2 linked regions of the Anatilimnocola floriformis genome follow. The protein of the gene in region 1 interacts with the protein of each later gene in a pairwise test. Links are inferred from orthologs where the notes say so. Each region holds a gene or a part of one and is shown on either strand. Other genes may lie near its edges. The genes, in order: ligA and leuS.

Evidence for each region.
Region 2: the proteins of ligA (region 1) and leuS interact in binary tests that used the Escherichia coli proteins (3 or more experiments, as listed by UniProt). The link is inferred for Anatilimnocola floriformis from one-to-one orthologs.

The regions. Positions count from the first base shown.
Region 1 is NZ_JAMLFW010000001.1:2,720,851-2,735,784, reverse strand. What follows is about bases 11,999-14,934. They hold ligA (NAD-dependent DNA ligase LigA), read right to left. Parts: upstream 14,501-14,934; coding sequence 12,497-14,500; downstream 11,999-12,496. Other genes in these bases: M9Q49_RS10525 (histidine triad nucleotide-binding protein), read right to left, coding at 14,864-14,934; M9Q49_RS10530 (hypothetical protein), read right to left, coding at 14,607-14,858; M9Q49_RS10540 (metallophosphoesterase), read right to left, coding at 11,999-12,302. Also shown: M9Q49_RS10600 (DUF4041 domain-containing protein), read right to left, coding at 1-933; M9Q49_RS10595 (HEAT repeat domain-containing protein), read right to left, coding at 1,133-3,430; M9Q49_RS10590 (DinB family protein), read right to left, coding at 3,554-4,018; M9Q49_RS10585 (Fur family transcriptional regulator), read right to left, coding at 4,019-4,480; M9Q49_RS35400 (hypothetical protein), read left to right, coding at 4,669-4,794; M9Q49_RS10580 (hypothetical protein), read right to left, coding at 4,802-5,248; M9Q49_RS10575 (hypothetical protein), read right to left, coding at 5,361-5,846; M9Q49_RS10570 (IS1 family transposase), read right to left, coding at 5,846-6,724; M9Q49_RS10565 (P63C domain-containing protein), read left to right, coding at 6,873-7,949; M9Q49_RS10560 (DUF1501 domain-containing protein), read left to right, coding at 8,488-9,960; M9Q49_RS10555 (hypothetical protein), read left to right, coding at 10,030-10,506; M9Q49_RS10550 (IS630 family transposase), read right to left, coding at 10,524-11,156; M9Q49_RS10545 (hypothetical protein), read right to left, coding at 11,117-11,464; more of M9Q49_RS10540, read right to left, coding at 11,541-11,998. UniProt on the Escherichia coli protein: DNA ligase that catalyzes the formation of phosphodiester linkages between 5'-phosphoryl and 3'-hydroxyl groups in double-stranded DNA using NAD as a coenzyme and as the energy source for the reaction.
Region 2 is NZ_JAMLFW010000002.1:315,962-331,368, forward strand. The notes cover bases 2,851-6,259. They hold leuS (leucine--tRNA ligase), read right to left. Parts: upstream 5,889-6,259; coding sequence 3,051-5,888; downstream 2,851-3,050. Other genes in these bases: M9Q49_RS26015 (hypothetical protein), read right to left, coding at 2,851-3,024; M9Q49_RS26025 (hypothetical protein), read right to left, coding at 6,156-6,259. Also shown: M9Q49_RS26000 (hypothetical protein), read right to left, coding at 13-915; M9Q49_RS26005 (hypothetical protein), read right to left, coding at 1,020-1,514; M9Q49_RS26010 (acyltransferase family protein), read right to left, coding at 1,478-2,689; more of M9Q49_RS26015, read right to left, coding at 2,686-2,850; more of M9Q49_RS26025, read right to left, coding at 6,260-7,478; M9Q49_RS26030 (hypothetical protein), read left to right, coding at 8,009-9,049; M9Q49_RS26035 (DUF1501 domain-containing protein), read right to left, coding at 9,152-10,492; M9Q49_RS26040 (hypothetical protein), read right to left, coding at 10,613-10,801; M9Q49_RS26045 (DUF1559 domain-containing protein), read right to left, coding at 10,914-11,909; M9Q49_RS26050 (hypothetical protein), read left to right, coding at 12,253-12,858; M9Q49_RS26055 (Rieske (2Fe-2S) protein), read right to left, coding at 13,485-13,793; M9Q49_RS26060 (lysophospholipid acyltransferase family protein), read right to left, coding at 13,814-14,758; M9Q49_RS26065 (hypothetical protein), read left to right, coding at 15,048-15,407.

The sequences.
Region 1 (14,934 bases):
GCGGTAAAAGCCGAACTCTTGCAGCCCGCGGGCTTCCTCCAGCGAGCCGACGTCGGCTTTGAGGACTGCGAGATAGTTCTGGAAGTAAGTAACCTGGGCCGCGATTTCGCTGGCCGTGCGGGCGTTGCCAATCGCTTGGGCAAAGTCGGCGAGCTGCGCGTTGTTCTGCTGGATGCGAAGTTCTTGCTGCTGCAGATAGCTCCCCAGCTGCGGCACGCGTTCCAAACCACCGATCGTCGCCGACAACTGCTGGATTCGCGCTTGGTGCTGTTCGATCAGTGCCTGTAGCTCCGCAACCTTGCGAGCGGCGCCGATGGCGTGACGCAATGAATCGAGCGTACCGCTGTGCGCTCGGATCGACGCTTGCTGCCTGGCGAGAAACTCTTCGAGCTCGGAAGCTTTTTCCAGATTGCCGATTGTTGCGGCCAGCTTTTGCATCTTCACCGTGCCGCGTTCAATTTGCGCGCGGAGTTCCAGGAAGGTGTAGGAAGTGCCGATGCGCGCCTGCAACTCATCCAATTCGTTTTTCGCCTGGCGGATGGTCTCCTCTTGGTTCTGCAGATATGCCTTCAGTTGCAAAGCATTCTCGAACTTGCCGAGCGCGGCAGACAGCTGCTTTACTTTGGCGGTATCGGTCGCGATTTGTGTTTGCAATTCCACGGCGGTCTTGGCCGGCCCGAGAATTTGCTGGTAGTGCGCGATCGCCGACTTGATGGCATCCAGTTTAGTCGTGCCGGCGCTCACTTCGGCCGCAGCCGCTTTCTGCTGTTCCAGGGCCATGCGGGCTTGCTCTGCACAGGCTGCTAAATGCTGTTCGGCATCGGCGATACGATCATAACTTTTCAGGTGCCGCGCCATTTGCAGATTGCGGAGCAGCAACCAGGCGATGGCGATGGATTGCAAACCAATAATAACGGCCAGAATGGTTGTCATACCAACTCCGGTGGCAGGAAAGGAGCTAATGATGAGCAACCATCATTTCTCGCGGCCAACGAAGTTTCAACAGAATTTCTTATAGGCTGTTAGGTTGATTCGAAAGTAGCTGAATTCGCCAGAATTCAGAGGCGGCAATTGGAGGTGACCATCTGAATTCTGGCGAATTCAGCTACTTTTCAAAGCAACGATTGCAGAACTATTCCGTCCGCTGAATTCGCGGTAGTTGCAATGGGTCCACCACAATTCCTTGCGCTAGTAGGCCCTCTTCGTCATTGTCGAAAAGCTTGAGATAGGTCGCGCGATGCACTGCGTATTCGGCGGCGAACATGTCGCGGTCGGAGTTGTATTTGCTTTCTTGAATGTGCACCGCCGTTTTGCGGAGGCAGTCGAGGAGGAGTTCGCGGGCGCGGTCGGTTTCGCCGCGGCTGTGCCAGAGTTCGGCGAGGCGGCTCATTTCTTCGCTACGAAAATACTGCTCGTAGTCGTTCAGGAGTTTTAATGCGAACTTTTCGGCGACATCGACGCGTCCCAGGCGAAAGGCTGCCGAGCTGAGTTGACCGTAGCCGAGGTTGCTATCCCAAAGCGGCGCGAAGAGATCGAGCAATGCTTCGGCGGCTTGCTGGTTATCAGTCGCCTGCAGATCGGTGACGAGATCATTGAACTTGCTGCCGACCAGGCCGAGCTCGTCGAGCACGTCGCGGCGAATCGATTCGTCGGCTTCCGTGGCGATGGCTAAGACGCGGTGATAGGCCTCGATGCGAGTTTGCACTAACGGAATGCCATTCGCAGCCGATAATAGCTCGACATATTTATCGAAGTGGCGCGTGAGCGGACTCCAGCTGACGAGCAGTTCTTTTTGTCGTTCGGGCGGCGTGCGCCGATCGGCGACTTCCTTGAGAAGCCGTTCGTAAGATCCCAGGAACAGTTCCGGATCGACCTGCGGTTTGCTTTGGTTCAAGTACGTAAGCCGATCGGCAGTGAGCGGAAAGCCGAGTATCTGGCGGCCGACGTGCATCATCAGGGTCGGCGGGATGCGCGACGCATCGGACGGTTGTTCGGCGGCGGGATAAAACTGGCTGCGCGGGCCATCGAGCACGATCCAGCCCGGCACGCCTTCGACCGTTGCCGTACCCAACACGACCAGCCGCGGCGTGATCTGCAGCTCGGGAGAAATCTCGGCGACCTCCTGCAGCTTGAGATCGACCAGCGGCGGACCCTGCCACTGCGCAACCTGGTGCGCGTAATCGGACGGATCGTCGACCTCGGCTTCTTCGATCAGATTGAGATTCTGCATTTCGAAGTAGCAGTGAATGGCGTAGGCATCCTCCGGCGGACGCAGGTGCATTTGATACGTGAGAAAACTCCACGTCATGCTCCCCACGAGCCCGCAATCGATTCGATCGGCTTCCAGCCCTTCCGGGTCGCGAGCCAGAAAGCGAACCAGCCAGAAGTCGGTCGGCTCGTGCTCAGGAGGCCAGACGAGCTCGCGTTTGTCGATGATCTCGATCTCATCCGGAGCCCGGCCCAATTCGTTGGGGTGCGAGAGCCAGCGCGCGAACGTCGTCTTGGCTTGAAAGTCGGGATTCGTGGCCGCCTCGGGAATGCGGTCCTCGCGGTCGAGTTCTTTCAAGTAACGGGCTGCGACGTCGCCGTGATTCACATCGAGGCAATATCGCGCGAGAAAATCGAGCCCTTCATCGCGACCGACTTTCGCCGCCGCCCAAGCCCCTTCGAGTTGCACGCCGGTGTCGACGTGATCGAGCGCAATGTCGAGCAACGGATCGCGGGCCTCGGGGTCGAGAAACGGCAGAGCCGCCGTAGCGCTGTGGGCATAACTGAAGTGTTCGGGATTGGTGTCTTCCAGCCAGGCCCGCAGCTGCGCGTGACCAGCCGGCGTGTCGAAGGGATGTTCGGCTAGATCTCCTTCGATGGCTGCTCCGTTGGCTGCATCGAGCAACGACATGCCGATGAAATCGGGCGGGAGCGGATCGCGGAGCGCGGCGAAAATCTCATCGCGCTGCGGATGCTCGGGCGAGTAACCGCCGAGGACCATTTGCCACATGTAGTCGCCGGGCTTGAGCGGCAGCCGAACGGCTTGCAGCACGCATTCCGGTCCCTCGGGGGCGCCGTACATGGCGAGAATCTTCAGCACAAACAGCAGGTCGTCGGCGAGCTTGTCGTCGGTGGTGGGAAACTGCGCGCGGAAGATTCGCACGAGCTCAGGCAGGCCACTTTCGAACAACACTTCGTAGGCCGGCGACTCCCGCCCATCGACATCTTGAAACAAACCGGTCAACAGTCGGAGCGACGTGGTATAGGTCTTTTCTTCGCGCCCGAGCGGCAGCTGCTGGAGAGCGGCAACGATGGCTTCGCCGTCCTTGGCCGAGCTGACGGTGTAATCGCTGAGTTCTCCCAGTTCCTCGACGAGGTTCTTGCCGGGCTGCATGCCTCGACTGATTGCCCGCTGCAAAGGGCTACTAAAAAACTCGGACATGCCGCCTCCTGAAACCGATCCAACGCACGACAGAACTGTCGATATTAGGCCGAGGAAGATATATCGGCAACGGCTGGGATTGGCCCGTGTAGGCCGCGCGTCGAGATGGACCAATGGTCCGTCTTACACGCCGAGCGCTCGCCGCTTCTCCGCGAGAAACGGCAAGTGATGCGGAATGTGGTTGCCGATGTTGGTGAGGATCTTTTCCAGCGTCATCGGGCCGTTGTCGCTGTGAATGCCGACGCGTTCGAAGGCTTCCGGCGGCAGCGTGCGGAGGACACGCGTCATGTGCACGCGGCAAGCATCGATCAGGGCGAGCTCTTCGTTGATATCGCGATCGTGATAAGCCAGTTTGCTGGCGAACAGATCAGGATCGCCGCTCGCCATCGCTGGTTTGTCTTGCGCGATGATTCGCTTCATGCGATCGACATACACCGGTTCAAAATCGGCGATGTGAGCGACGAGTTCGAGCGTGCTCCATTTGCCGCTGATCGGCCGGGCGATGAGCTGATCGCGAGTCATGCCGGCGACTGCGCTTCGCAGTTGCGAAGGGCCTGCCGCGTATTGATCGATGAGTCGGTTCGACATTTACTTGCACTCCGTGCAATGTCCTTTAAGAAAAATCTCGGTCACGTCGCCGAGAGCCAGCGTTTTTTTACCGCTGGGGACGATTTTGACTTCGACCTCGGGCAGGCAGGTGACCTTGCCGCAATCGAGACACATGAAGTGCGGATGCTGGGCGCCGGCCTCGTGCTCGTCGCCGCGGCGGAGCTCGAACCGCCAGGCGTGATCGCCGGCGTCGAGCCGCGACAGCAAGTTGGCATCGGCGAGCTCGACCAGGCAGCGATAGAGCGTCGACTTATCGAAGCCCTGCGGCACGAGAGCATCGGCCACTTCGGCATGGCTGAGGGGTTTATCGAACTGGGCCAGATGCTGCAGCACGGCGAGGCGCGAGGCCGTGCTCCGCAGATCGGCGGCGCGCAGCATTTCGCGAGCTTGTTGCACAGTAAGCTGCGAGGCAGCGGGTCCAGGAGTTGCTTCTTTGGCCATGGTTCACATTTTAGCACGCGGGCAAGCCATTGCGCAGTCCTGTTTGCAGCGGGTTGTGAAGTGCCCACGCTGTTCAGAAATGCTTGTGTGCCGCAAATCTTCCCTTTATTATCCAGCGCGAATGCGGGCGCGCACCAGCGTGGATTCAAGGCGATGAAACGCCCGAGTGCAACGCTTGCGGCCAGCCGATGAATTTTCTGGCGCAACTGGAGGAAGGCCCTGAGCCAGCGATGAACTTTGGCGGCGGCGGTTGCGCGTATGTATTCGACTGCGGCTGCGGCAATCACTCGGCGAAGTTGCTGTGGCAGAGCTAATCGCGTGCTACGGCGGGCCAGGAACTTGAGGCGCTGGCGGACCAGGGACCTGCGGAGACGGCGGTCCCGGAATTTGCGGCGGAGGTCCGGGTATTTGCCCCGAGCCGCTTGGTGCGCTGCTGGGGTTGGTGGCGGTTGCGGGCGCCACGGCTGGCGTGGCTTCCGGAGCTTTCTTCGCCGGCGGAAACAGGCCGAAGGGATCGATTTTAAAAACGTAAGTCAGCAGCAGCACACCGAGAGACAAGCCCATCACGCCGCCCACGACAACGCCGATCAATTCGTAAATCGGTGAGCTTCGTTTTCGCCGCGGAGCTGCCGCCCCGGGCTTCGTGCGAACTTGCACCTGCACGGGATAATCGCCGCCCGCCGCCGGCTGATTTTTGGGCGCGTGAGCCTGTTCGCCCTCGAGTGGCGCCAAGTCGTATTCAGAGTCATCATCCTCAGGCTCAGTCATTTCGTCCCCTGTAAATCCGGCATGTGTGGGCAGACTGAGTTCAGCGTAACAAAATTCGCGAAAGTGAATTCAACCGCCGCGTTGGCCGGGCAGCGGTTCCGGCGGTAGTGGTTCACTTTGAAACTGAGTACACCCAGCAAAGCAGGTTGCGGTTCCAAAAATCGGGATAATTGTTGTGGAAATGTTCCAAGAACGCATTTTCAGTCTGCGCAGGCTTCATTGCCCCCGCAGTTGGAATTAGCGAACGAAGCATCATTGGGCCATCGATTTCATCCAGCGTTCGTCGCCAGTTGATTTCTTCAATACGAAAGCGCCATGCCCAATATGGTGGCGGTCCGTTGCGCCACTTTGTGAAATTGAAGTCCGGCTTATCGTCTCTGAATTTCACCTGAACTTGCTTGCCGGCGAATGCCGCATCCGATAGCTGGTCATGCTCGCCATGGGCTGCCCACTCCTCCGGCATAGGGTACAGCGATTTTGGCAGATGCTCACAGCACTTCGTTCCGCCGTCGAATTGGTAGCATACGTGCCCGCTGGCCACCACTTCTGGCATGGCGATTGGCTGCGGGAGTATTGGAACGATTAGCAGGTGACCCATTATTCGCTTTCCTTCCGTTTTGCGGGCAAGTAGCTTGTAAGCCGTTCGCCAAGTTTTGCTTCTTCTGCTTCGATCATCGTCACCAAATCCAACACCGTCAGCGACTTGCTGGCGATACCAGCGGCAACAGCCGGCGTGGTTTTAAGGGTCTGGTGCTTCCGAATGAAATTATAGTGGAAGTAATGCAGAGCGACCGCGTGTTCGTGGTTTTCAATCTTCTTGGAAAACGCATTCGTCAGCCGCGTGAACCGGCGTTGTGACATTCGCAGCGTCAGATTCTGCCGTTCAACGTAGCTGGTATTGATGAATTCTGGGTCTGGGCTGCCGGATTGCACTTCCGTCTTGCAGCCAGTGCAAGTGGCTGGGCTGTAGCGGTGATCGTCGTCACCAGCGCCGTAAACTTTGATCAGCATCGCGTAATCGACGGCACCAGCGAACGCGGCATCGACAGCAGCCAAGTAGGGCTTGTAACCATCGCTCGTCAGTTGCACGCGATTGGCAAGGCGATCAGCGGTGTCTTTGCAGAACGCGGCGGCGTAGCTCGCATCACGCAGGCCAACCAAATAGCTGACGCACAACTTGCTGTCGGCATCAATCGCGGTCCAAGTCCACACGCTGCCATGACCGCCAGCACCTTGCTGCTTGGCTTTATCTTTGCAGCCGCAGAACGACCAAATTTCGTCCAGCTGCACGCGCTTCGATTTCAACTCACGAACGAACACATTGTGATACTGAGCGCAAAACGTGCCAGCGTCGGCGAGCAACCGCAGCACCGTTACTTTGCTTGCGCCGGTCATGCGGCAAGTGGCGTTGATGCTGTTTCCTTCCACCAGAGCGGAAAGAATCATGACTCGTTTTTCGGTGCTCAGTTTTCGCATGGCAGGCAGCATCCATTAGCGGGTGATGCGACTTATCTTATCCTAGGCCGAGCAAGCATGCAATACTAATTAATTTCAAAATTCTATGCTTGCTCGGGAAGGCACCATCGGCTACAATTACGGAACCTACCATGCAAAGGAGAAAAACATGGGTAAGAAAAAGAAGAGTGAACTGGCCAGCGAACATGCTCGGGCGTTATCCGAACTGGGCGCTGCAAAAGGTGGCAAGGCTCGTGCAGAGAGCATGGAGCCGGATGAACGAAAGGCTGTTGCAAAAGCAGCTGCTGCGAAGCGGTGGGGTGGCGTAGCCGTCAAGGCAACACACGACGGTGCTTTGACTATCGCCGGGAATCAAATTTCCTGCGCTGTGCTTGAAGATGGTCGCCGCGTGTTAACGCAAGAGACATTTCTGGAGGCAATAGGGCGATCTCCTAAGGGCAAGGGCGGTCAGGCTGTTTCGTCGCCCGACGGATTGCCACCGTTTTTATCTGCCGAAGCGCTTAAGCCGTTTGTCGATGACGACTTACGGAAAGCGACGGTTCCGATTGTGTTTCGCTCGAAAAACGGCGCACGCACGTATGGCTACGAAGCCAAATTGCTCCCTCGGGTATGCGAAGTCTATTTGAAGGCTCGGGATGCCGGCAAAACCACGAAGCAGCAGCAGCGAATTGTTGATGCATGTGACATTCTCGTTCGTGGCCTTGCCGAAGTTGGTATCACCGCGCTTGTTGATGAGGCCACTGGGTTTCAGTACGACCGTGCTCGTCATGCACTCGAAGAAATTCTGGAGGCGTTCATCAAAGATGAACTCGGGAAGTGGGCCAAGCGCTTTCCCGATGAATTCTACGTGCAGCTGTTTCGTTTAAAGGGGCTTAATTGGCCGACGGAAAAGAACCCGCCCCAGTACGTAGGCCATTGGACGAACAACTTGGTTTACAAGCGACTTGCCCCAGGGGTTCTTGATGAACTGCGCTCTAAGACACCGAAGTCCGCGCGGGGCCATCGCACCAGCAAGTTTCATCAATGGCTGACAGATGACGTTGGCCATCCAAAACTACAGGAGCATATTTCGGCAGTTATTGCGCTGATGAAATCATCCGACGACTGGACCGATTTTGAGCGGCGGTTAAACAAAGCGCTGCCGAAGTACTTGCCGATCAGGCCAATGCCGCTATTCGATCACCTAGACGACCCAGAACTGCTGCCCGACGAGCCAGCGTCGTAACCTGCCTCAAACGCGGCCCGCAATAGCGTCATGCCGCGTTCATCCACGTTCTGAATATGCCCGGACCACGCCAGCCAGGCGGCTTCTATGTCGCCGGCTGCTGGCTCCTGGGCGACTGCGGTAGACTTGGCGACGATCTGCGCCGCGTTTTGATTCGGGTCTGGGTTGTGTTCGTTGTCGCGTGGCATATCTTCCAAATAGCATTCGCCGTTGCATCGCGGGCAGGCTCGGTCGTTGTGGCCGCCGGTGGTGTACCGATGGGGTAGCGACTTGTCGATTCCTGAGCCGCGACACTCCGGGCAACGGGTTCGTGATTCAACCATGCCGAGATTCTACCGCGCCGGCGGCTGGGCCGGAATTTTCAAAGTGAACCACTACCGTTCCGGCAAATATTTGACACCCATCAGCCGATCTTAGTATATTGCCGTATTGGCTTTACGTCCCGCCGACAGCGCATTTCGCTGCACCGCTGCAGTTGAAAGCTCAACCTGCTGTCACCGAGTTACTCCAAACTTGGCCTCTCCGAAGGAGCTTTCTGATGCTGTGCATCCCTGGTCAACCGGGTAAGGATTTGTGCGACAAGCATTTGGGCGTTACTCGCCGCGATATTCTCCGCGTCGGCGGCAGCGGCATTCTCGGCATGTCGCTGGCCGGCATGCTGCGCACGCAAGCCGTGCAGGCCGCCACGCCCGCCCCCGGCAGTGGTCCCGGTTGGGGCAAAGCCAAAAGCGTGATCATGATTTACCTGCAGGGTGGCCCGAGCCATCTCGACCTGTGGGACCCGAAAGAGAACGTGCCGGAGAACGTGAAGTCGATCTTCAAGACCGAGAAGTCCAAAGTTCCCGGCATGGATCTGACCGAACTGCTGCCTAACCTCGGCAAGGTCACCGACAAGCTCTCGCTCATTCGTTCGATGAGCTACACGCCGGTTGGGCTCTTTAATCACACCGCGGCCATCTATCAGATTCACACGGGCTACACCGCCGATAAGGTGAGTCCGTCGGGTCAGTTGGAACCTCCCTCGCCGAAGGATTTTCCGACGTTCGGCAGCAACATCGTCCGCCTCAAGCCGCCAGAAACGCCGATGCTGCCGTTCGTGATGATGCCGCGGCCGCTGCAAGAGAGCAACGTCGTCAACAAGGCCGGCACCGCGGGTTTCCTCGGCCGGGCCTTTGATCCTTATTATCTGTTTCCACCAGGCGACGACATGGACATGTCGAAGATGGAGAAGATCCGCGTCGACGATCTGACGCTGCGGCCGGAAGTTTCGGAAGCTCGCCTCGATCGCCGCGCTCGCCTGCGCGATCTCGTCAATCAAGGCATGCCGGAAATCGACAAGGCCGTCGCGAAGTACGACCTCGATAAGTACTACGACTCGGCGCTCAACCTCATCATGTCCGGCAAGGCTCGCGAAGCCTTTGCCATCGGCAGTGAGAAAGATGCCCTCCGCGAAAAGTACGGCAAAAACACGTTCGGCCAATGCTGCTTGCTCGCTCGCCGTTTGGTGGAAGCTGGCACGCGCGTGGTCGAAGTCATCTGGCCGAAGGTCGCGAACAGCGACAACCACTCGTGGGACGTTCACGTTGGCTTGCCGGACCGCATGAAGAAGCAAGCCGCCCCGATGCTCGACGCCGGTCTCAGTTCGCTCATCGAAGACCTCGATCAGCGCGGCCTGCTCGACGAAACGCTCGTCGTGGCCCTCGGCGAGTTCGGCCGCAGTCCGCAGCGCGGCGTGAGCACCAGCGGCAACGGCAACAGCGCCGACGGCCGCGATCACTGGCCCTACTGCTACACGGCAGTCGTCGCCGGCGCCGGCATCAAGCGCGGCGCGGTCTACGGCGAGAGTGACAAAACGGCTTCGGCCCCGGTTGCAAACCCCGTGCATCCGATCGAGTTACTCGCCACGATTTACCACGCCGTCGGCATCAACCCGCAGACCATCGTTTACAACCACCTGAACCAACCTCGCGAGTTGGTGAAGGCCGAACCGGTAACGAAACTGTTTGGCTAAGTTGGAATTCCGGCTTCGGTCGATCCCGCGCGGAGCGAGATGATTTTATTTCGGAGGTTCGGCAATCGCATGATCGACGAACCTCCCATCGGCGCCACGCTAAGTAAGCACCCCACGGAAAATTCCGCGCGAGGACTGATCTCAGCGTTGCTGCTGGCGGCCGTGGGGCTGATCGTCCCGCTCGCGCTTTGGGGTTTTGCTCGAGCGTTAGCTTTCGCATTCCGAACACCGTCGGCCCAGCCCAGCGTGGGCTCAACGCCGCTGATCAACTGGACTACGCTGTCGTTCGTCATCCCTTATCTGACATGGGTCGGTGGACTGACCGGCTTGTTGTGGCGACTACCAGCTCGCAACCCAGGATTTCTGCGCTCGCTCAGAATCGCTGCTGTCGCGGCGCTATTGGCAATACTCGCGAATCGCTTCGTCTTTCCTCGCGGGATCAACTTCGAAGACGATCCCGACGCACGCATTCGAATCTTTGCCGCGCTATGCATTTCGGTCGCAGCCGCTCTCTGCATTCGCAATTCAAAGATCTGGGATTACTAACTTAGTGCGTTTCCATCTTAGGTGTAGCGGTAGCCGCAGTGCTTGAAGTAGTTGCGGCACTCCTGCTCGGTGAATTCATCGAGCAGTGTGCCGCATAGCTCCCAAAGTTTTTCGACGGTGCGTCGCGCGCCATCGCGCAGTAGCTTTTTGAACTTCGCGAACGCCAGTTCGATCGGGTTCAAGTCGGGTGAGTACGGCGGCAAGTAACGCACCTCGGCACCTACGGCTTCAATCGCTTCGCGGACGCCGGCCACTTTGTGGCTGGAGAGATTATCCATCACGACAATGTCGCCAGGCCGCAACACCGGCGATAGTTCTTTCCGCACCCAAGAAAGAAACAGCTCGCCGTTAATGGCTCCTTCGACTGTCAGCGGCGCGATAAATCCTTCGGCTCGCATCGCACCGAGAAACGTCGTTGTTTCCCAACGGCCGCTGGGAACTTTTTCGATCAGTCGCGTACCAATGAGCGAACGCCCATAGGTCCGCGTCATACAAGTTTTGGCCCACGTTTCATCGATGAAAACTGCTTTTTCGGGAGGAATGGTTTGCTGCTCAGCGCGCCACTTCTCGCGCTTCTCGACAACATCCGGACGATCATGCTCGCTCGCAATCAGCGTCTTTTTTTTCGCGTGAGCTCGAGCGCGCGACACGCATTGCAGATCGTCATCAAACAAACTTCTTCGCCGCGCTCGGCCTTGAGTTCCGCCTGCAGCTCGCGCAAATAAATGTCCGGCTGAGCCGTGACTTTCGCCACCAACCAATCGCCCCACGCCTTCCACTCGGGCTGCCGCGGCGCTGCCGTCTTCGGGCCAAGCTGATTCGATTCGCGACGCTGCTGCTTCACGCGTCGCACCCACGACTCCGACACGCCGTAGCGTACGGCGACGATGCGTGTGCCCTCGCCAGCATCGCAAGCGGCAAGAATCTCGGTGCGAATTTCCACGGCAATCGGTTCCATCAGACCAGACCTCCTTGAGATGATCCCTAAGTTACCGACCTTGCCCACCTGGCGCTAGATGGGTCATGGAAACGCACTAAGCCCCAGCAATCGCATTCCCCGATGTAATGCTCTGCTCAGTAGCCTCAGTCGGATTCACCGGCACGATGCGGAACTGCAGCCCTGCCATCGGCGCTCCGCCGTTATGAAAGGTCAGGCCGCCGAGCGAGTAGTTCGACATGGCCTGGTGCGTGTGGCCGAAGTAGACATGCTCCAGGCCGCTCCCCGGGCCATGGCCGATGCGGTCGAGATAGCCGGTCAATCGCTGAGCGACTTTCTTTTTGGGATGCACCACGCCAGCCAGGCGATGCAGCCGAGCCTTCACGGCGAGATCGTAAAGCAAGTTCTTGATCGGCCCGCGCGATTCATCCTTCAGCCAATGTTGCCGATTGGCTTGCAGCCGGCTGGCACACATCGTCGGGTGATCGGCAGCATCGCCATGCAGAAAAATGCTGCCAGCGAGTCGCAGGTAATAATGATGAAATTGTAAGTTCGGCGTTTGCTGCGAATACTCGCCGATGGCATTCAGAAACCGCTGGTTGTAATCGTGGTTGCCGGCGACGAAGTGAAACTGGCAGTCTGGACACTTTCGAACCAGGTCGTCGATCCAATCGACCGAAGCCCTCACCGTCGTTTCAATCGATCCCAGCGTCGACCAGCGAAAATCAAAGATGTCGCCACCAAGCACGAATGTGCGAGCCCGCCGGGCTGCCGCGTGCAGCGCGGCCGCATGCTGCGGCGCCTGCGAGCGGCGCGAGAACAGATGGAGATCTGACACAAAGTAAGTGTGCGGTTCCATGCCACCGATCATAGCAAACCGCATACCCGCGTGCGTAGACCCTCCTGTCTTACTCCCTCTCCTCGGTATTCCGGGGGAGAGGGTCGGGGTGAGGGGCTGCCCTGTTGGTGGCTCCTCAACTCCGCTCCATCGCGGTTCAAACACCAGCGTGTCGCCGAACAGCTTCAGGCGGCGATCGCACACCGCGGATCTTGCTACTTCAACCCAATCAATTCCTGAAACTCATCTTCCGAAATTACCTTCACGCCCAGCTTCGTCGCTTTCTCTAGCTTGCTTCCCGCATCGGCCCCAGCGACCAAATAATCCGTCTTCGCGCTCACGCTGCCGCTCGCCCGGCCGCCGTGTTCTTCGATCAGGGCTTCGATTTCGTTCCGCTTATACTTGGCGAGCGTGCCAGTGACGACCAGCGTTTTTCCCGCGAGCACGCCGCCAGCCGTCGCGGCCGGCGTTTTGATTTCTTCCTCCATATTGACGCCGAGCGACTTCAAATCGGCGATCATGGCTTGGCCGTAATCGCTGTGCAGAAACTCATGCATGCTCGCGGCGATGGCGGGGCCGATCTCGTTGATTTGCAGCTGCTCTTCGCTGGCGGCCGACAACGCCTCGATGCTGCCGAAGCTCTCGGCGAGGAGTTTGCCGACGCGCTGACCGACGTGCCGAATCGATAGCGAACTGAGCAACCGGGCCAGGCCGCGGCCTTTACTCCCTTCGATGCCGGCGAGCAATTTGTCAGCCGATTTCTTGCCCATCCGTTCGAGCTTCATCAGCGAATCGGAGGACAATCGATATAAGTCGCCGTACGTCGTTACGATCTCGCCGGCAACCAGTTGCTCGACGAGTTTGCCGCCGAGGCCTTCGATATCCATCGCGTCGCGCGAGGCAAAGAAACGAATCCGCTCCTGCAGCTTCGCCGGGCAACCCGGGTTGGGACAGCGAATGTAAACGCCACCTTCGTCTTTGATGAGTTCGGTTTTGCACTCGGGGCAATGCGTTGGGAAAGCGAACTCCGGCAGTTCGGTGGTCCGCTCGTGCTTCTCGACGCGCACGATATGCGGAATGATCTTGCCGGCCTTCTCGACGATGACCCAATCCCCCTCGCGAATATCCTTCCGCTTGATTTCGTCGGCATTGTGCAGGCTCGAGCGACTGACGATTGTCCCTGCGAGTTGCACCGGCTCGAGTTCCGCGACCGGTGTGATGGCGCCGGTCTTGCCGACCTGCACGCTGATTTTGTTGACCTTTGTCTTGGCTTCGTATTTTTCAAACTTGTAGGCGATCACCCACTTCGGACTCTTGGTGCGCATGCCGAGGCGTTCGCGCTGGTCGTAGCGATTCACCTTCAGCACGAGGCCGTCGATTTCGAAATCGAGATTGCCCATCTCTTCGATCATCACGTCGCAATGCGCGAGGGCTTCGTCGATGCTCTTGAAAGATTGCACGCGCGGTGTGGGGGTCAAACCGTACGAAGCCAGGTCCTTCAAGAACTCGATGTGATCGGCGACCTGCAACCCTTCGCAATAACCCACGCCATGCGCGAAGAACCGCAGACGTCGCGATGCGCACTCGCGCGGATCGAGCAGCCGAATACTTCCCGCGGCGACGTTACGCGGATTCGCATACGCCGCTTCGCCGCGCTCGGCTTGGCGCTCGTTGAGCGCCACCAGGTCGCTGTTATTCATGTAGACTTCGCCGCGAATCTCCAAAATCGGCGGCGGCGAACCAACCAGCCGCCTCGGCACATCGAGAATCGTCACCGCGTTGTGCGTGATGTCGTCGCCGACAGAGCCGTTGCCGCGCGTGGCAGCCCGCACGAGCTTTCCCTTTTCATAAGTGAGGGCAATCGCAGCGCCGTCGATCTTATATTCGACGACCCACTCGACCGCTTCGCCGTCGAGCGCATCTGCTGTGCTCTGGGCAAACTTTTTCACCGTCGGTACGTCGTACGAATTCTCGATTGACAGCATCGGCACGCGATGGGCCACCTGCGTCAAACCCTCGACGGGCTGATCGCCCAGCTTCTGCGTGGGGCTGTCAGCCGTGATCAGCTCTGGATGCTGCGACTCGAGCTGCTGCAATTCCTGCATCAGCTTGTCGTATTCCAGATCGGTGATCTCGGGCGTCGCCTTTTTGTAATAGAGTTCGTCGTGATGACGAATCAATTTGCGGAGCTCTTGAACGCGCTTTGCAGGAGCAGACATGAGAAACTCGAAGAGGCGGCGGGATGAAGAGTTATCCCAGGATATTCGTTTCGTCGCGCTGGTTGCAACGACGGTCGTCGTTCGCGGCAACAAAAGAGAACGGCTGCTACTTCTCAGCTCGCTTCGTCCAGAAATCATCCGTGCCGATCGCCGCGATCGTCAGTACGGTGAGCAGGCCGAGTTCAACAGCGAGAATCATCAAGCCATGCTGTTTCATCAGCTGGCTCATGCCCGGTTGATCGACGGTGTGTGGGTCGAGATTTTGAAAACTCATCACCGTGTAGGCACAAGCGGTGAAGGCGAAGACCAGGCCGACGATGACGAGGAAGGCGAAGAAGGGGTTGGTAAAAAGCTTCATAAAGATCAGCCCGGTGGCCACTTCATCTGCCGTCCGCCGAGGAGGTGGATGTGCAAGTGATCAACGCTCTGGCCGC
Region 2 (15,407 bases), on another replicon or contig:
CTCTGATCAAGTTCAAAACCACAACCGCACGCCGGCGATCAGCGAGTTGCTTTGGAACTTGCCGACGTCGATCAGGTCGTAGCCGACGTAGGCTTCGAGCCCTTTCACTTGCACGCCGGTGGTGATTCGGGCGTGCAGCAGCGTTTCGTCGCCGAGCCGGCCCCAGTCGAACTCGCCGGAGATGACCCAGGGCTTGGTCGAATAGAAATCGGCAGCGTAGGTGAAGTTGAAACCGACGTCGGTATGCAGCCGATCGCTGAGCCAGTTCACGCCCAGGCCAGTGCGAAACTGCATGAATTCGTTCTGGGCAAAGCGATAAAAAACATTGGCGTCGCCCAGCCAAGCCGTGTCGTGCGCGGCATTTTGCGGCGGGTTGAAAAAATCCTGCTGATAAAAGCGGAAATCGCTCTCCAGACCAAACCGCGTCGAGAACTCGGCCAGCACCTGCCCGCCGACCCAGTTCAGGCCCGTGAAATTCGTGCCGTAATCGCTGCGGGCCCGCACGGCATAGGTGAATGGATCGCGCGTGCCAGTGTTTCCCTCGTACACATTCGGCGGAATCAGCATGTAGCCGACGTCGTACTGATACGGAAACGCTGGAAAGTATCCCGGCCGGCTCAGCTCATCGTCGGCAAATTTCATTGGCACCCAAACGGGCGCCGTGATGGCAACAGCGCTCAGCAGCCCAATGAACTTGATGGTGTCGGATTCATACGAATCACTGTCGTCGCAGTCATCATCATCGTCATGCTGATTATCTTGACTGCGATCGGGCTCGCGAGGCGGCGCAGGATCCTTCACGCGCACTTCGCTGCGCAGTTGCCCCAGCGACTGAGCCTGAGCTGTGGATGCCAGCATGGCAAACAGGCACAGGAAAACGCAGAGCCGCCAGCCAAAATTGCGAGCAGGCAGCATGAGAGGAGCTCCTGCCATGGCGGAAGACACGAAAGCGCTAGCGGGTTGCCAAAATACGGAAGTTTGGGGGTAATCGCAAAATGACTAACTGCCGTCAAGATCGATCACGGCGAGCCCGGCTCCTCGTCGCCAGCGTCGCTCAACACCGGCTCACCCATTCGCAGCGAACGCAAGAACGCCAACAATTGCTCGCGATTCTCGGCCGGCAGATCGACGGGAACGCGAAAGCCGACTGTCAGCCTTCGCGACCAGCCCGAAACTCGCCTGCCAGCCGCGAACAGGATCACAAAGCGATAAGTCGGGCCGTTGGTTTGGTAATTTCCCCACGACTGCCGAACCAACGATTCGCGTTGCTCGGTGGGCATCTCGGTTTGCGACCAGTGTTCAATTTCACGTAACAGCTGAACACGCTGATGGTCAGTGGAGTCGATCTCCGCATCCGTAAAAAACTGCTGCAGTAGACGAAGCACCTTCGACGGTTCAAACGCGCCGACGAAGTCATCCCAATAGTCGAACCGGATTTGCAGATACTCATCTTCCATCTGCGGTTGCTCCAGTATCGTCAGATCTTCAAATAAATCCGCCGCCGATCCATCCACAGCAGAATCAGCCAGAGGATGAACAGCACCAGGCCGCCGCTGACGAGTGGTTCGTAAGCCGGGCCGAAGACTAGAAATACGTCTGGCCCGATATGGATTTGCAGCGACTTGCGAAAGAATTGGTCAGGGCCGTGCGCGAGAACGTACGCGGCGATGCTGTTCACGCCGATGACGCGTAGTGGATAGGACCACGATTTGAAATTTGCGACGTCGATGATCGTGTAGAAACCAGCGAGCAGAACGAAACACCAGCCGCCGCTGTAGAGAGTCCACGAGGGAGTCCAGATTCGTTTAACGGCCGGGCAAATGCCGGTTTCGTGAGCAATCAAACCGAGGGCGAGCAGCACGCCGCCGGCGATCAACATCGCGCCGATCTTGCGCGAGGTGGGCCAATCGCGTCGCAGCCAGTTGCCGGCGAGGAGCCCAAGAATCATCGTGCCGAGCGTCGGAATGAAGCTGAGCGTGGCATAACCGCCGGGATGAAACGCGAACGGCTTTTCGCGCGGGAACAAGTTCAGCCACCACCGCTCGAAACCCATCGCGAGGTTCGTGTTCTTATTCCAATGCGCCGCGAGTCCGTCGTAGTGAAAACGCCAATCCGGATTGACGCCGACCGTCGTGTAATCGAAATCCGCCGGCGGCAGCGGATACAAAACAAACGCCAGCCAATAGCCCACAACGATGACGACGAGTGCAACCCACTGCCAACGCTCGCGCGCAAAGGCCAGCAGGAACAGCGGCACGTAACCGAGCCCGATCTGCGAGAGCGTGTCCTCGAAGGTCCAGTAGGTCTGCGATTTGTTCATCGAGCGGAGAAACACGCCGAGCAAAATGAGCAGCAGCGCTCGCCACACGGCGTGGCCAAACATTCGACCGGTCGTATCGCCCTTCAGTTGTCGGGCTGCGATGGAAAAGGGCATCGCCACGCCGACGAGGAATGAGAATGACGGCTGAATCAAATCGTGCAGCGTGCAACCAGCCCACGGCACGTGCGTTTGATGCCAGGCGAGAAACTTCCAGAACTGGCTGTCCGGCAAAGCCGCGGCAATTTTGGAAAGGTGAAGAACCTCGGCCATCATTAGCAGCATGACGAAGCCGCGATACGCATCGATCGACGCCAGCCGCGGGCTTGTGGGTAGTGAGCTCGCCGGCAGTGGTTCAGCGATGGTCTTCATAGGGAATTTGCCACGCGGTGGTAACTCCACAGCATTACCTGCCAGGTGATCCAGAACAGCAAGGAAGTGTAAGCCAACACCACCACGGTCAGCAGCACTTTTGCCAGCGGCGAAAACGCTCGACTTCGCCACAGCAGCGGCAGGCCGAGCGCTGCCGTCACGAAGAACAGCGTGCTGAGGAGCAAGCCGCGATTCTCTTGGATCTCCTGCCACGATGCTCCGCGACGCTGATCGTCGAGGCGCGACTCGAGCGGCAGTGGATCAACGGCTGGCTCGGCGCCAGGTTCTTCCACGGCAGCGTCGAGCACTTTGTCGAGTTGGGCGGAGGCAGTCATGGTTGGCCGCGGAATGAAAGGCGACTTTACTTCACCACAAAATTCACCAGTTTGCCGGGGACCACGATCGACTTGACGATCGTTTTGCCCGTCAGCAATTCGGCGATGCGTGGATCGGCCTGCGCTGCGGCCAGGATCGTATCTTGATCGCTGCCGGCCGGAACGACCACTTTGCCGCGGAGCTTGCCCAGGATTTGCACTGGGATTTCGATCTCGGCGTCCTTGGTCAGGGCTTCGTCGAAAGTCGGCCAAGGTTCGTAGGCCAGCGTTGTTTTGCCGCCCAGCAGTTGCCACAGTTCTTCGGCGATGTGCGGCGCGAAAGGACTCAGGATCAGCACGAAGCTCTTCATCACCGAGCGCGGCCGAACCGTTTGCTTCGTAAAGAAGTTGGTGAACTCCATCATCCGCGCGATGGCGGTGTTGAAGTCCTTGTTGTCGATGTCGCGAGTCACTTGCTTGATCGTCTTGTGCAGTGTGCGGGCTTGCTCCTCGGTCGGCTCGACGTCTTGCAGCGTCGACGACAGCACCAGATCATCCGCGCGGTCTTCAACAATCAATCGCCAGGCGCGATCCAGGAAGCCGCGCACACCGCTCACGCCGGCCATGCTCCAGGGTTTGGTCGCCGGCAGCGGGCCCATGAACATTTCATAGAGGCGCAGCGAATCGGCGCCGTGGCCTTTGACCACATCGTCGGGATTGATCACGTTGCCGCGGCTCTTCGACATCTTGAAGGCCCGGCTTTCGATCCGAATGCTCGGATCAGCCTTCAGGACAAATGAATCGCCCTTCTTCTCGACGTCATCTGCATTGATTTTCTGCGGCGTGACTGCTTCGCCGCTCACTTTGACGATGGCGTTTCCTTCGTCGTCATCCGTCACCTCCGCAGCGCTCACAAACGCGCCGCCTGCCCGAACGTAGCCGGTGAACTCGACCTCGCCCAGGATCATCCCCTGGTTGATCAAGCTCTTGAACGGCTCGGCTGTGCTGACGTGTCCGCGGTCGAACAGCACCTTGTGCCAGAACCGCGAGTAGAGCAGGTGCAGCACCGCGTGCTCGGCGCCGCCGACGTACAGATCGACGGGCATCCAGGCCTTTTCTTTTTCGCGATCGATAAAGACCTGGCCGTTCCTCACGTCAATGAACCGCAGGTAATACCAACAGCTGCCGGCCCACTGCGGCATGGTGTTCGTCTCGCGCACGTAGCGCTGGCCGTTGATTTCGGGATACAGCCAGCTGATCGGCGCTTTGCTCAACGGCGGCTCGGGGGTGCCGGTGGGTTTGAATTCTTCGATGTGCGGCAGATCGACGGGCAGATCGACTTGCGAAACCGCGCGAATCACCCCGGTCGGTTTGTCGGCAGCGTCGACCTCATGCAGGATCGGAAACGGCTCGCCCCAAAAACGCTGCCGGCTGAACAGCCAATCGCGCAGCTTGTAGTTGACGGCTTCGCGCCCCAAACCTGCGCCGGACAGATCGGCAGTGATGCGGCGCTTGAATTCGCCGGTCATCAAGCCGTTGTACGGGCCACTATTGCACGACACGCCATCGATGGTGCTGCAAACCTTACCGGCCAGCACTTCGCGGCGATCCACTTCATCGTTGTCGCCTGGATCGACGACCGCGATCACCGGCAGATCGAACGTCTGTGCAAATTCAAAGTCCCGCTCATCATGCGCAGGAACGGCCATGATCGCGCCAGTGCCATAACCCCACAGCACGTAATCGGCGACCCAAATCGGCACGGGTTGGCCGTTCACGGGATTAATGGCGGTGGAACCGGTGAAGACGCCGGTCTTCTTTTTCGTGTCTTCCTGCCGCTCGCGATCGCTTTTGCTGGCGGCCTTTTCGCAGTAGGCAGTCACGGCAGCCTGTTGGGCTGGCGTGGTCAGATGAGCGACGAAGGGATGCTCCGGCGCGATGACCATGTAGGTCGCACCGAACAGCGTGTCGGGGCGAGTCGTGTAAATCCGCAGCACATTGTCGTCGGGCTTGCGCGGAAATTTGGTCTTCGAGCGCGAGCAGCCCCAATTACTAAATTCAGCAGCTGGCCCGATGTAGAAATCGACTTCCGCGCCGACGCTGCGGCCGATCCAATCGCGCTGCAGTTTCTTGATCCCTTCGGGCCAGTTGACCTGATCCAGATCCTTCTCCAGCCGATCGGCATAAGCGGTGATTCGCAGCATCCACTGTCGCAGCGGGAGACGGATGACCGGATGGCCGCCGACTTCGCTCTTGCCGTCGATCACTTCTTCGTTGGCCAGCACCGTGCCCAGCTTCGGGCACCAATTGACCGGCGCATAAGACTGATAGGCTAGGCGATGCTCGTCCTGATACTGCTGAACGGCCCGCTCGCCCTCGGCTTTCACTTCGACCGGGATCGGCAGCTCCGCAATCGGCCGGCCCTTGCCCGTTTCGTGATCGAACCACGTATCGAACAGTTCCAGAAAGATCCACTGCGTCCATTTGAAGTATTCGACGTCGGTCGTCGACAGCACGCGGCTCCAGTCGTAGCTGAAGCCCAGCATCTTCAACTGCTTCGTGAACGTGGCGACGTTTTCCTCGGTCGTCAGTCGCGGGTGCTTGTTCGTGCGAATCGCATGCTCTTCGGCGGGGAGACCGAACGCATCGAAGCCCATCGGATGGAGCACGCTCTTGCCGCGCATCCGCTCGAACCGGCACACGATATCGGTCGCCGTGTAACCCTCAGGATGGCCAACGTGCAGACCGCTGCCGCTCGGGTACGGGAACATGTCGAGCACATACAGCTTCTCCCCCACAGGCATGTCCGGGGTTTTGAAGGTCTGGTGCTGGTCCCAATATTGCTGCCACTTGGGTTCGATGGTGGCTGGGTTGTAACGAGGCATGGCTGTCTTCTTGCTGAGCGCACGCAGGGTGGTGCGCGTTGCGGGCGGAAAGGTGTCGTTCTGGCAAAGACAGGCATTTTAGCAACAAGTTCGCGCCGGTGTCCCCGGTGCGACAAGGCATAGCCGTTGCTGGCAGAAAGCCAACAAAGCATCCCAAGAACTCCCTCTCCTCGGTATTCCGGGGAGAGGGTTGGGGTGAGGGGCTGAAGCTCAGATTACTTCAGCCTTCAGAAGACGCACATTTTCGCTGGAGCGAAAGCGACTTGCTTACTCGGCCAATTGCATTTGATCGCCCGACACCAGCTTGTTCAGCCGAGTCTGGCCGTGTGGGCGAACGATGGCGAAGCCGGGCGTGCTTTGGATCACCACGAACTCACCCACCGGCTGACGGCCCGTGAACGCGTAGTTGTGATAAGCCCGCAGCACGGTACCGACGCGGATTTGTTCGCCTTGGGTGAAGTTAACCATGGCTTGGTTGTTCCGCACGTCGACGCTGGCCGTGACGGCAGCACCGAGTTGTTCCGCTGGGCGAGCAACTGGCTGTTGCTGCTGCGAGTGCGCCATTGGTTGCTTCGAATAGGTGGCGGGCTGCCGGGCGGGTTGAGCAATCACTTGGCGTGCTTGTTCCACCAGCGTGCTGCTCGGGGCGGGAGCTGGATCAGCATCGTAGCCGAGCTCCGGCGGTGCGACTTCCGCGGGGAAGGTAGCGCCCGTTTGCATGATCTTCGGCTGACCGTTATAGACGCCAGCCGTACGGCGGCTCGAGCGTTGGCCAGGGACCGGAGCAGCACCCGTTTCATCTTGAATGCGCGGGGCCGGATCCTGGCCGCGATTGCGGGCCGGGGTCGGAGCTGGCGGACCAGGCACCGGGCCGAGCTCAGGAGCGGGTGTCGGCTGCGGCGGCGGAATGCTAGGGCGTTCGCCGGTACCGGGATTCTGAATTTCGGGGCGTTCGCCTTGCGGAATCACTTCGCCGGTGCCCGTTCCAGGACCATCGGTTTCGTCGAGGATAAAGCCATCCTGCGGGCCACGGCCGGGGCAGCAAGCCCGCAGCGCTTCGGCGGCCGCATTGCGAACCCGTTCCGAAGGTTCGAGGAAGCAGCCGGCGTCATCGCGTTCGTAAGCCATTTCATACAGCTTGTTCGACAGCTCTTCGCTGCAGCAGCTTTTGTTTTTGCAGTTCGCACAGGCTTCGCCGTTGGCGGCTTCGGTGATCGCTTTCACCGTTTGATAGCGCACGTCTTCGGTGCAATCGTCGAGCGCCTTCAGCAGCGCGTCGGTGATGCTGCCGTCGCGGTTGTAGCAGCCGCAACCAATCTTGGTGAGATACTTCACCGCCTTAATCTTCTGCTTGGCGAGATCTTCTTCCTTCTTGATCTCGGCCGCCTTCTTGATGGCGGGATTGGGCGACTCCAAGTTCTTGGGGTCGGCCAGGCGAATGAGGTTAGGCTTACGTTCGGCCTGCGGGCGATTGCCCAGCCGGTTGTCCCAGTTGTCGCGGACCGAGGTGTAGGTCTGCGGAATGCCCAGGAAACTCCACAGCGTGGCTTGCTTCGGCGGAGCAACCGGGGCCTGTGCGGACACAGACATGGGCAAGCTCAGGCCGGTAGCGACAACAGCGATGAGGCAGCGAGTTCGCGGCGACATAGATTACGTCCCTGGCAAATCCGTTTGGGGCATTCAGGCCAATCCGTGACCTGACCGAGCCAGCAAGCTGGCAAGGAGGATGCCAGCTTCCGCGCACGGAAACATAGCTACCTAAGATGGGTCAATCGGCACCCCTGGCATCAGCCGCAAATCAATTTCTGGTCACCCATAAGCCTTACCACGTTTACCGCGGTTGACGATAGCACCGCTGGCACAAACACGCACAGGGCTTCGTTCAATCCTGCGAAGTCTTATTACTGTCGCGATCCGCAGCCATGAGTTCACAGCTCTCGGCAAACTGCAGTGACTTTGCCGGTTACTCCGTTTCTAGCGGACGATGCAAAAGTTCTCGCCGTGCCGGTTGTAACTGATCGATCTGTTGTAACAGTCGGATCAGATATGCCACCGGAGCAACGCTGCGCGCCAGGTCACAACCAGCCGCCAGCCACTCCGGCCATCGCACGGGGGATACTATGAAGTCACTTTGGATTGCACTCGGAATCGTGGGGACGATTCCGCTGCTGGCCACGGCTCAGCAGTCGGCTTACTTTCGGCAACAGCCGGGCTACTCGCAGCAACAAGCTGCTTACTCGGGGCCCGAAATCGCCACTCGTTCGATCATCAAGCCGGTCGGCTATTACCAAGGCGGTTGCGGTTGTCAGGAACCAGCGCCGACTTGTGCAGCGCCCGGCTGCTGCACTCCGGTGCCCGGTCCCTCGGTCGGCAATTGCTGCCCCAAACCGTGCCTGCTCGAACGGCTGCACCGCGGCTTGCGTTCGCTCGATTGCCTGCTGCCCTGCAGCCTCGGCTGCAACTCGATCAATTGCAATTCGAGCTGCTCAAGTTGCTCTAGCTGCTCGGCTGGCTGCGAAACGCGGTCGTCGTGCGGTTCGTGCTGCACCAAGAGCCGGGCTCACTTCTTCGCCTTCTGCAAACCCAAGTGTGGTTTCGGTTGCGGGTCGAGCTGCGGTTCGGCTAGCTGCGTCGGTCCGGTTAGCTGTTGCAGCCCGTGCAAAATGGGTTGCAGCACTCCTTGCCAGGTTGGCTGCAGCGACGGCGTTCCGATGATGCACCCGCCGGTGCCGATGATGGACGATAACCCGTTCAAAGACGACAACCGGCCGATGGACCCGAACTCGCCGGCCCCGGGCCAGAGCACTTACAAACAGTACTACAAGAAGAACAACACCGTCACCGCACGGAACACGATGCCCATGCCGACTCCGGCCAAGCTCGATCCTTATGCTGCGGCCCCGGTTCGCATCAAGGCTCAACCTGCCGCCGCCGCACCTGCGCCGCAACGGCCTGTTGCTCCTCCGGTGAAAATCGCCAGCCGCGAACCAGCGACCATGAAAGTGTCGATCGTGCCAGAGATCGAAACCGTCTCGTTGATGGTGGCCGATGACGTGCCGCCAGCTCCGCCGGCGACGCTCTCGACCGTCAGCACCTCATCGGCTACGCCGATCCGCATTCAACGGTACGATGCTTCGATTCCGGCCAATCCGCTGCGTTAAGAAACGCTGCTGATAAGCCAAGAAACATAGCGAGGGCGCGTCCTTAGGACGATCGCCCTCGCTGACGTTCTTGACTTGCGATTGCCGCGTGAAACGCTGCTCTTACAGCAATTCCTTGATCGTCGTCGAATCGCTGACGAGATGGGTCGGCCGGCCTTGCGGCGTGTAAACAATCTTGCCCGGATCGATGCCGAGCTTGGTGTAAATCGTCGACACGAAATTCTCAGGCGACAAAATCCGATCGTTGGCCGTGTAGCCTTTGCGATCGGTGCTGCCGACAACCACGCCGCCTGGTGTGCCACCGCCGGCGATGAGCACCGACATCGCATTGGCCCAGTGATCGCGGCCTGCCAGTTTTTGTCCGCTCAATGTGCTGATGGCCGGTGTGCGGCCGAATTCGCCGAGGGCCACGACCAGCGTCGATTCGAGCAGCCCCCGCTCGGCCAGATCGGCGATGAGCGTCGCCACCGTGTTGTCCCAATCGGGCAATCGCTTGCGCAGGGCTGGAAAAATATCGCTGTGATGATCCCAACCGCCGTCGTTGATCGTGATGAACGGCACACCCGCTTCGACGAGTCGTCGTGCGAGGAGTGCTCGCTGGCCAAAGCCATTCCGGCCGTAGCGCTCGCGAACGGACTCTTTCTCGCGATGAATGTCGAACGCCGCCTGGGCCGCGGTCGACGTGATCAGGTCATATCCCTGTCGATAATATTCATCGAGTCCACCAACCGGATCGCCAGCGGCTGGATCGTTGATACGCTCGATGCGGTCGACAAGCTTGCGCAGATCGGTGCGGCGATTGAAATGGTCTTCGGTTAGCCCTTGCGGCAGCGCGACATCGCGGACACGAAAATCGGCAGAGTTCGGATCGCCGCCGACGACGAACGGCGCGTATTTGGCGCCGAGAAAATTCGGACCGCCCGAACGGCTCATGCTGGGAATCGAAAAGTAATTCGGCAAGCCGTTGTCCTTGCCGAGCTCATACGCCGCGACCGAGCCCATGCTCGGATGAAAACTGACGAACGCACCGCAGCCGACGGGAATGCGCGGCGGCGCGCCGGTCATCATGTAATGATTCCCCGCGCCGTGGTTTCCTTGATCGTGACGGATCGAGCGAATGACGCTGATCTGATCGAGCATCCCGGCCAGCTTCGTCATGTGCTGCGAAAACTGCACGCCGGCAACCTTGGTGCTGATCGGCTCAAACTCGCCGCGGATTTCGGCGGGCGCATCGGGCTTGGGGTCGAACGTTTCGAAGTGCGTCGGCCCGCCGTCCATCCAAATCAAAATGCAGCTCTTGGCCTTGGCCTGCCGCACCGTCGGCGCCGCGGCTTGGGCTCGCAGTCCCAACATTTGACTCAGCCCCAGTCCGACGGCTGAAGTCAGGCCGAGCTGCAAGCAATCGCGGCGAGAGATGCCAGCGCAATTTCGATAATGGCTCATCAGGCGGGCTCGGCGGGAGGGACGGCGCGGGTAGGAATCAGCAACGATTTATCTTATCGGCAACGGCGGCCGCCGCCAACGATTTTCCAAGAGCGGCACGTCATACGTGGCTCGGCTTATTCAGTTGGCTGGCACAGACTTCGTTCCTGGCGGCGGCGCTGGTCGCTGCATTTCGCGGTTCGAATTCTGAATCGCTTCTTGCCGTCCCTTTTCGATCACGGCGGGGTCTTCGGTTTTCGGCTGCACGGTTTCACCGCAGCCAGCGAGAGACAACGAACACAAGAGCACGGCAGGAATGAGGAAGCGCATGGATGGGACTCAACGAGGGCGAGCGAATATGTAGGACGGACCATTGGTCCGTCCGAGAAGTGTAACTGAACTGGCGATGCTTGAGACGAACCAATGGTTCGTCCTACGGAAGTTACGGCAGTTGTGTCGCTTCGCCGCCGGCCCGCGAGCCAGCTGCTGCCCAGATATCGGCATCGACCGAATTTGTGACGAACCGCACGCTGCCATCGGTCATCGACACGTTCGTGCCATTGGGATGCATGCTCGCCGAAGGAGACACGATCCGCCAGAAGTCGCCACCCGGCACCCAACACGTCGCGTTCGGCGGCGCGATGTGGTTGTACCAATTCCGCCAGGCCGTTCCCTCGGTCCACGGATAACCTCGCCACCGCCAATCGCCGGTCCAGGGAATGCTCGATGTCTCCCAGTTCCCCGCCGCGAACGCCGTGCGGGCCGCGGCCAACGTGCCGGTTGTGGGATTGGTCGAAGTATCGAAGCAGTCGAACTTCGATTTTGGCGGCCGGCTGATATTACCCGAGCCATTCACCACTTCGGCAAAGGCCGCCGTGTTGCTCAGCCCGTCGGTGATGTCGCCCAGCTTCAGCGGGCCGATTGCTTTCGCGCCGCCTGCATCTTCGACCGGCCCGAACACGCCGTCCCAACCGTTGAGCGGCGCCCAAGTGCCGGCGTTCGAGTGGTAGTTGGTCCAGCCCATGTATTCCTTCTTGCCCGGGAAAGGATCGCTGGGGCAGATCAAAAACTTCGGCTGCGTCGCGGCGGCTGCATAATTCTGCGTCGAGAATGGCCCTTGGTTGAGATCGAGCCGGTTGTAGACGCCGCTCTGTTCAAACTGATTGGCAATGAGCGCCAGCGGCGACAGATAACCCGCGCTCGTGGGCTGATGTTCGCCGGCCGGCAGCCGACTGAACGAACTCTCGAAGTTATGCAGGGCCAGCGAGACCTGCTTGAGATGATTGACGCATTGCGTCCGCCGCGCAGCTTCACGAGCCGCTTGCACGGCCGGCAAGAGGAGCGCCACCAGCACGCCGATGATCGCGATCACGACCAGCAATTCCACCAGCGTAAAACCAAACCGAACGCCGCCCTGCCGCATTCCACGCGCGCGCATTGTCGTCTCCAAGGAGAGGACCATTGAATCAAGATGTTGCCCGGGCCGTCGCTCTGTTCAATTTCGAGTTCTAAGCAAACGGAGTGCGCGGATCAAGAATAAATGGAGAATTCGCTAAAAAAGGTAAGAGCTAGGGAGTGGTATCCCCAAAACTGGGAGAACCAGCCGGGCAATTCCGGCACAAATCGCAGTCCCAAGCCCGCTGGCCCGGTGTTATTACAGCAGCCTCTGCCAATGAATCGGGCAGGCTCGGCACGGTCGATTCATCTTGTTCCAATCTCGCCTTCCTTGAACAATACGAATTGCCCTACTACACACTGACGCCGGTTCTGGAGTCTTCCGGATGAATGCTGCCCTGCTGTTGCTCGCTCTCACCCTCGGCCAGGCCGATCCTCTCCGCCCCGCGCCTGCCACCACCAGTGCCGCGTCGAAAGCGGATGCCGAAAAATCGGAAGAGCCCGGTCCCTTCACCCTCAGCGACCTCGCCGCAGGGGCCAAGAACGACGCCTTTGTCGATGAATATCTGAAAGACAAAAAACTGACTCTCTTCGGCACCGTGCAAAGCATCGAACGCTTTGCCGGCGACGAAAGCGTCCCGCCGCGTTATCGCCTGGTGATGAACCGCCTCGGCCGCGATGAGCGGAATGTCGATGTCGAAGTCTACTGCTACTTCGCCGTTGGCAGCCGCAAGGATCTCTCGACGCTCGAGCCCGAAGTTTCGAAGGTCACCGTCGAAGGAAAATGCACGAAGGCCGCGCTGCAAGGTGCCGCCAAAGGCTTTAGCTTTTTGCTCGCCCTCGAAGACTGCAAAATCGTCCCCACCCCAGCCTTCCTGCAAGAACCCGTGCGCGGCCCAGCCCCAGCCATTATTCCCAACGTGGTTGATCCCGCCGCTGCCCCTCCACGTTTGCCAGCCCCGCCGCCACCACCGCTGCCGATGCAGCCCTAGCCCCAAGTCGTCGATCCGCTCCGCGGTCGATGAACCAACTCGGCCACTCAGGGCGAAGAGCAACCAGCCCCCCATTCTGAGCGGCCGCAATATAACAGGTGATGCGACTTCCAAAATTTGCTGCAAAATCAATCAGAAAAACAACTTACGCCGAAAATGCGCTGCAATATCGCAGTGGCGGTATTGCACGATATTGTAGCTAAATCGGGTGGTTGAAAATTCGGCTGAACAGCTCGCCTCACGTCGTCCCTCGACCCAATTTCCAGCATCCAAACGACACGCCCGAGTGGACAACTCGGGTCGGTCGCAATCGCGCCAAAGTAACCACTCAGGCCGGCGCTGATTTCTGGGAAGACCGCGACCACCGGCCTCGTGCCGGTGGGGCGCTCACTGGCCGCTACCGCAGAACCAATCGACACGGCGACCATCGGCCTTGTGCCGATGGGGCCCTCACTGACCAGCTAAGGAAGCGAACAGTGATCGCTCCACGGGGATGAACCCCGTGGTCGCGGAAGTGTTTTTCTAGCGTGACACCGTAGCTGGCTAGTGAGCGCTCCACCGGTACAGGGCCGGTGGTCGCGAGCGTGAATAGTTGCGCGCCAAGCGATCACTCTGGGCGAGCGTGGCTACGGCTCCACATCCACCTGCACTGCCTCACCCTCGACGCGAACGGCAAACGATGGATGCACCAGCGACTTGCTCGCCTGATGCTGCCCCGTTGTCACATCGAACTGAAAGCCATGCCAAGGGCAGGTGATGATGCAGCCCTGCAGCCGGCCTTTGCCGAGCGGGCCACCTTGATGCGGGCACATGCCGTCGAGGGCATAGAACTGCCCGTCGACATTGAAGAGTGCGATAATTCTGCCGCCAGCAATGCATTCGCGCGCAGACCCCGGTGGGCAGTCTTGAACGCTGGCAATTGTTTCCCAGGGCATGTTGGTTTTGTGCGTAAGTGCTAAGCCGCTTTGGCCGATGGCGCGCGATCAGCCGTTTTGGCTCGTCCTCGCTTTGGCGGTTCACGCCAGCGGCGGTGCAGCCACCAGTATTGATCGGGCGCTTTGCGGATCTCTTCCTCGAGCACCCGATTGTACCACTGCGTGAGGGTCTTCACGTCGGTGCAATCCTTGGGCAGCGCTTGCGGATCGGCAATGTCGGCCAGCCCCAGCTCAAAGTGCAGCGGCGCGTGCGACCGTTTGCAAGTCAGCAGAATCATCGGTGCATCGCTGAGCAGCGTGAACAGCGCCAACGCCTTGTGACACGACGCCGGTCGGCCGAAGAAATCGACCCAGCAACCTTTGTCGCCGGCGTGTTGATCGCCCAGCAGCGCCAGGGCGCCTTTGTTCTTCAGCACCGCATCGGCATCGTTGGCCGAGCCCATCTTCGGCAGAATGAACTGCCAATTCAATTCGCGAAAGCGAATGACATAGTCATCGAGGTATTTGTTATCGAGCGTCCGCGTGACGGTGAACGTGCTGATGCCCAGCAACCCGCTCATCAAACCGGCCACTTCAAAATTGCCGAAGTGGGCCGAGACCAGCACCCGCGGTCGATTGAGCAACATCGCCGTGACGAGCTCGCGCGTGCGACCGAGCTTCACATACTTCCGCCAGTTCGTGGCGTGAATCTTCCGCGGCGCGTGAGCGATCTCGCAGATCATCGTCAGCAAGTGCAACCACATGCCGCGACCGATTTTATTCCGCTCGTGCTGCGATAGCTCGGGAAACGCCTGCTGGATGTTATCGTCCACCAATTTCCGCCGCATCCGTACGACGTCGTACATCAGCCAAGCCGCCCCGTGCGCCCAACCGACGCAAGTCTCGATGCTAATCGCCTGCACGACGGCAATGATCACCCGCACGAGCAGATAAAGAGGCAAGTCGAAACAACGGCGGATGCTCACGCTGGCGGTCCTTCGCACACAAAACCCGAATCCCTTGGGGAAGCGATTCTGCCAACTTCCCGCCGTCCGGCAAATAGCAGCTTGTCTCCAGCCGGATGTTGCTAGCAGTGTCGATGCTAGGTCGTAGTTCGTGGTTCGTAGTTCTTAGTTAGAAACCTCAAACTACGAACTAAGAACTACGAACCACGAACTAAGAACTCTTCCCACCCGCTTACCGCAGGCGAATTCATCTGGCCCCGTCTTCGCCCGGCTCCTATACTCCGCCGCCCTTACCACAGGACCTTGCCTTATGACTTTGCTCACGACGAGGCCGCCGCCGCACAACAACAGCGCCCGCTGGTTGATCGCGGCCAGCGCGCTTGGCTTGCTTCTCTTTCCAGCGCTCGTCGCTGCGCAAGTGACGTCGCCCGCGCAGCCGCTCGATGCCATTCGCAATCTCCTGCCGGGCACTCCCGCCGCCGGCGATAGCAAGTTCGGCCTCAAGGTCACCAAGGGAAACGGCACCCTGCCGAATCAGCATGGCCAGGTGTGGCGCGAATACGATCTGACTCCTTACACCTCGCGCATCACCGGCGTCGCTCGCCCCGAGCAAGCCATCGTCGATTGGATCCTCCGCGAGACCGGCACCGAGACCTGGTTCGGCACGCCC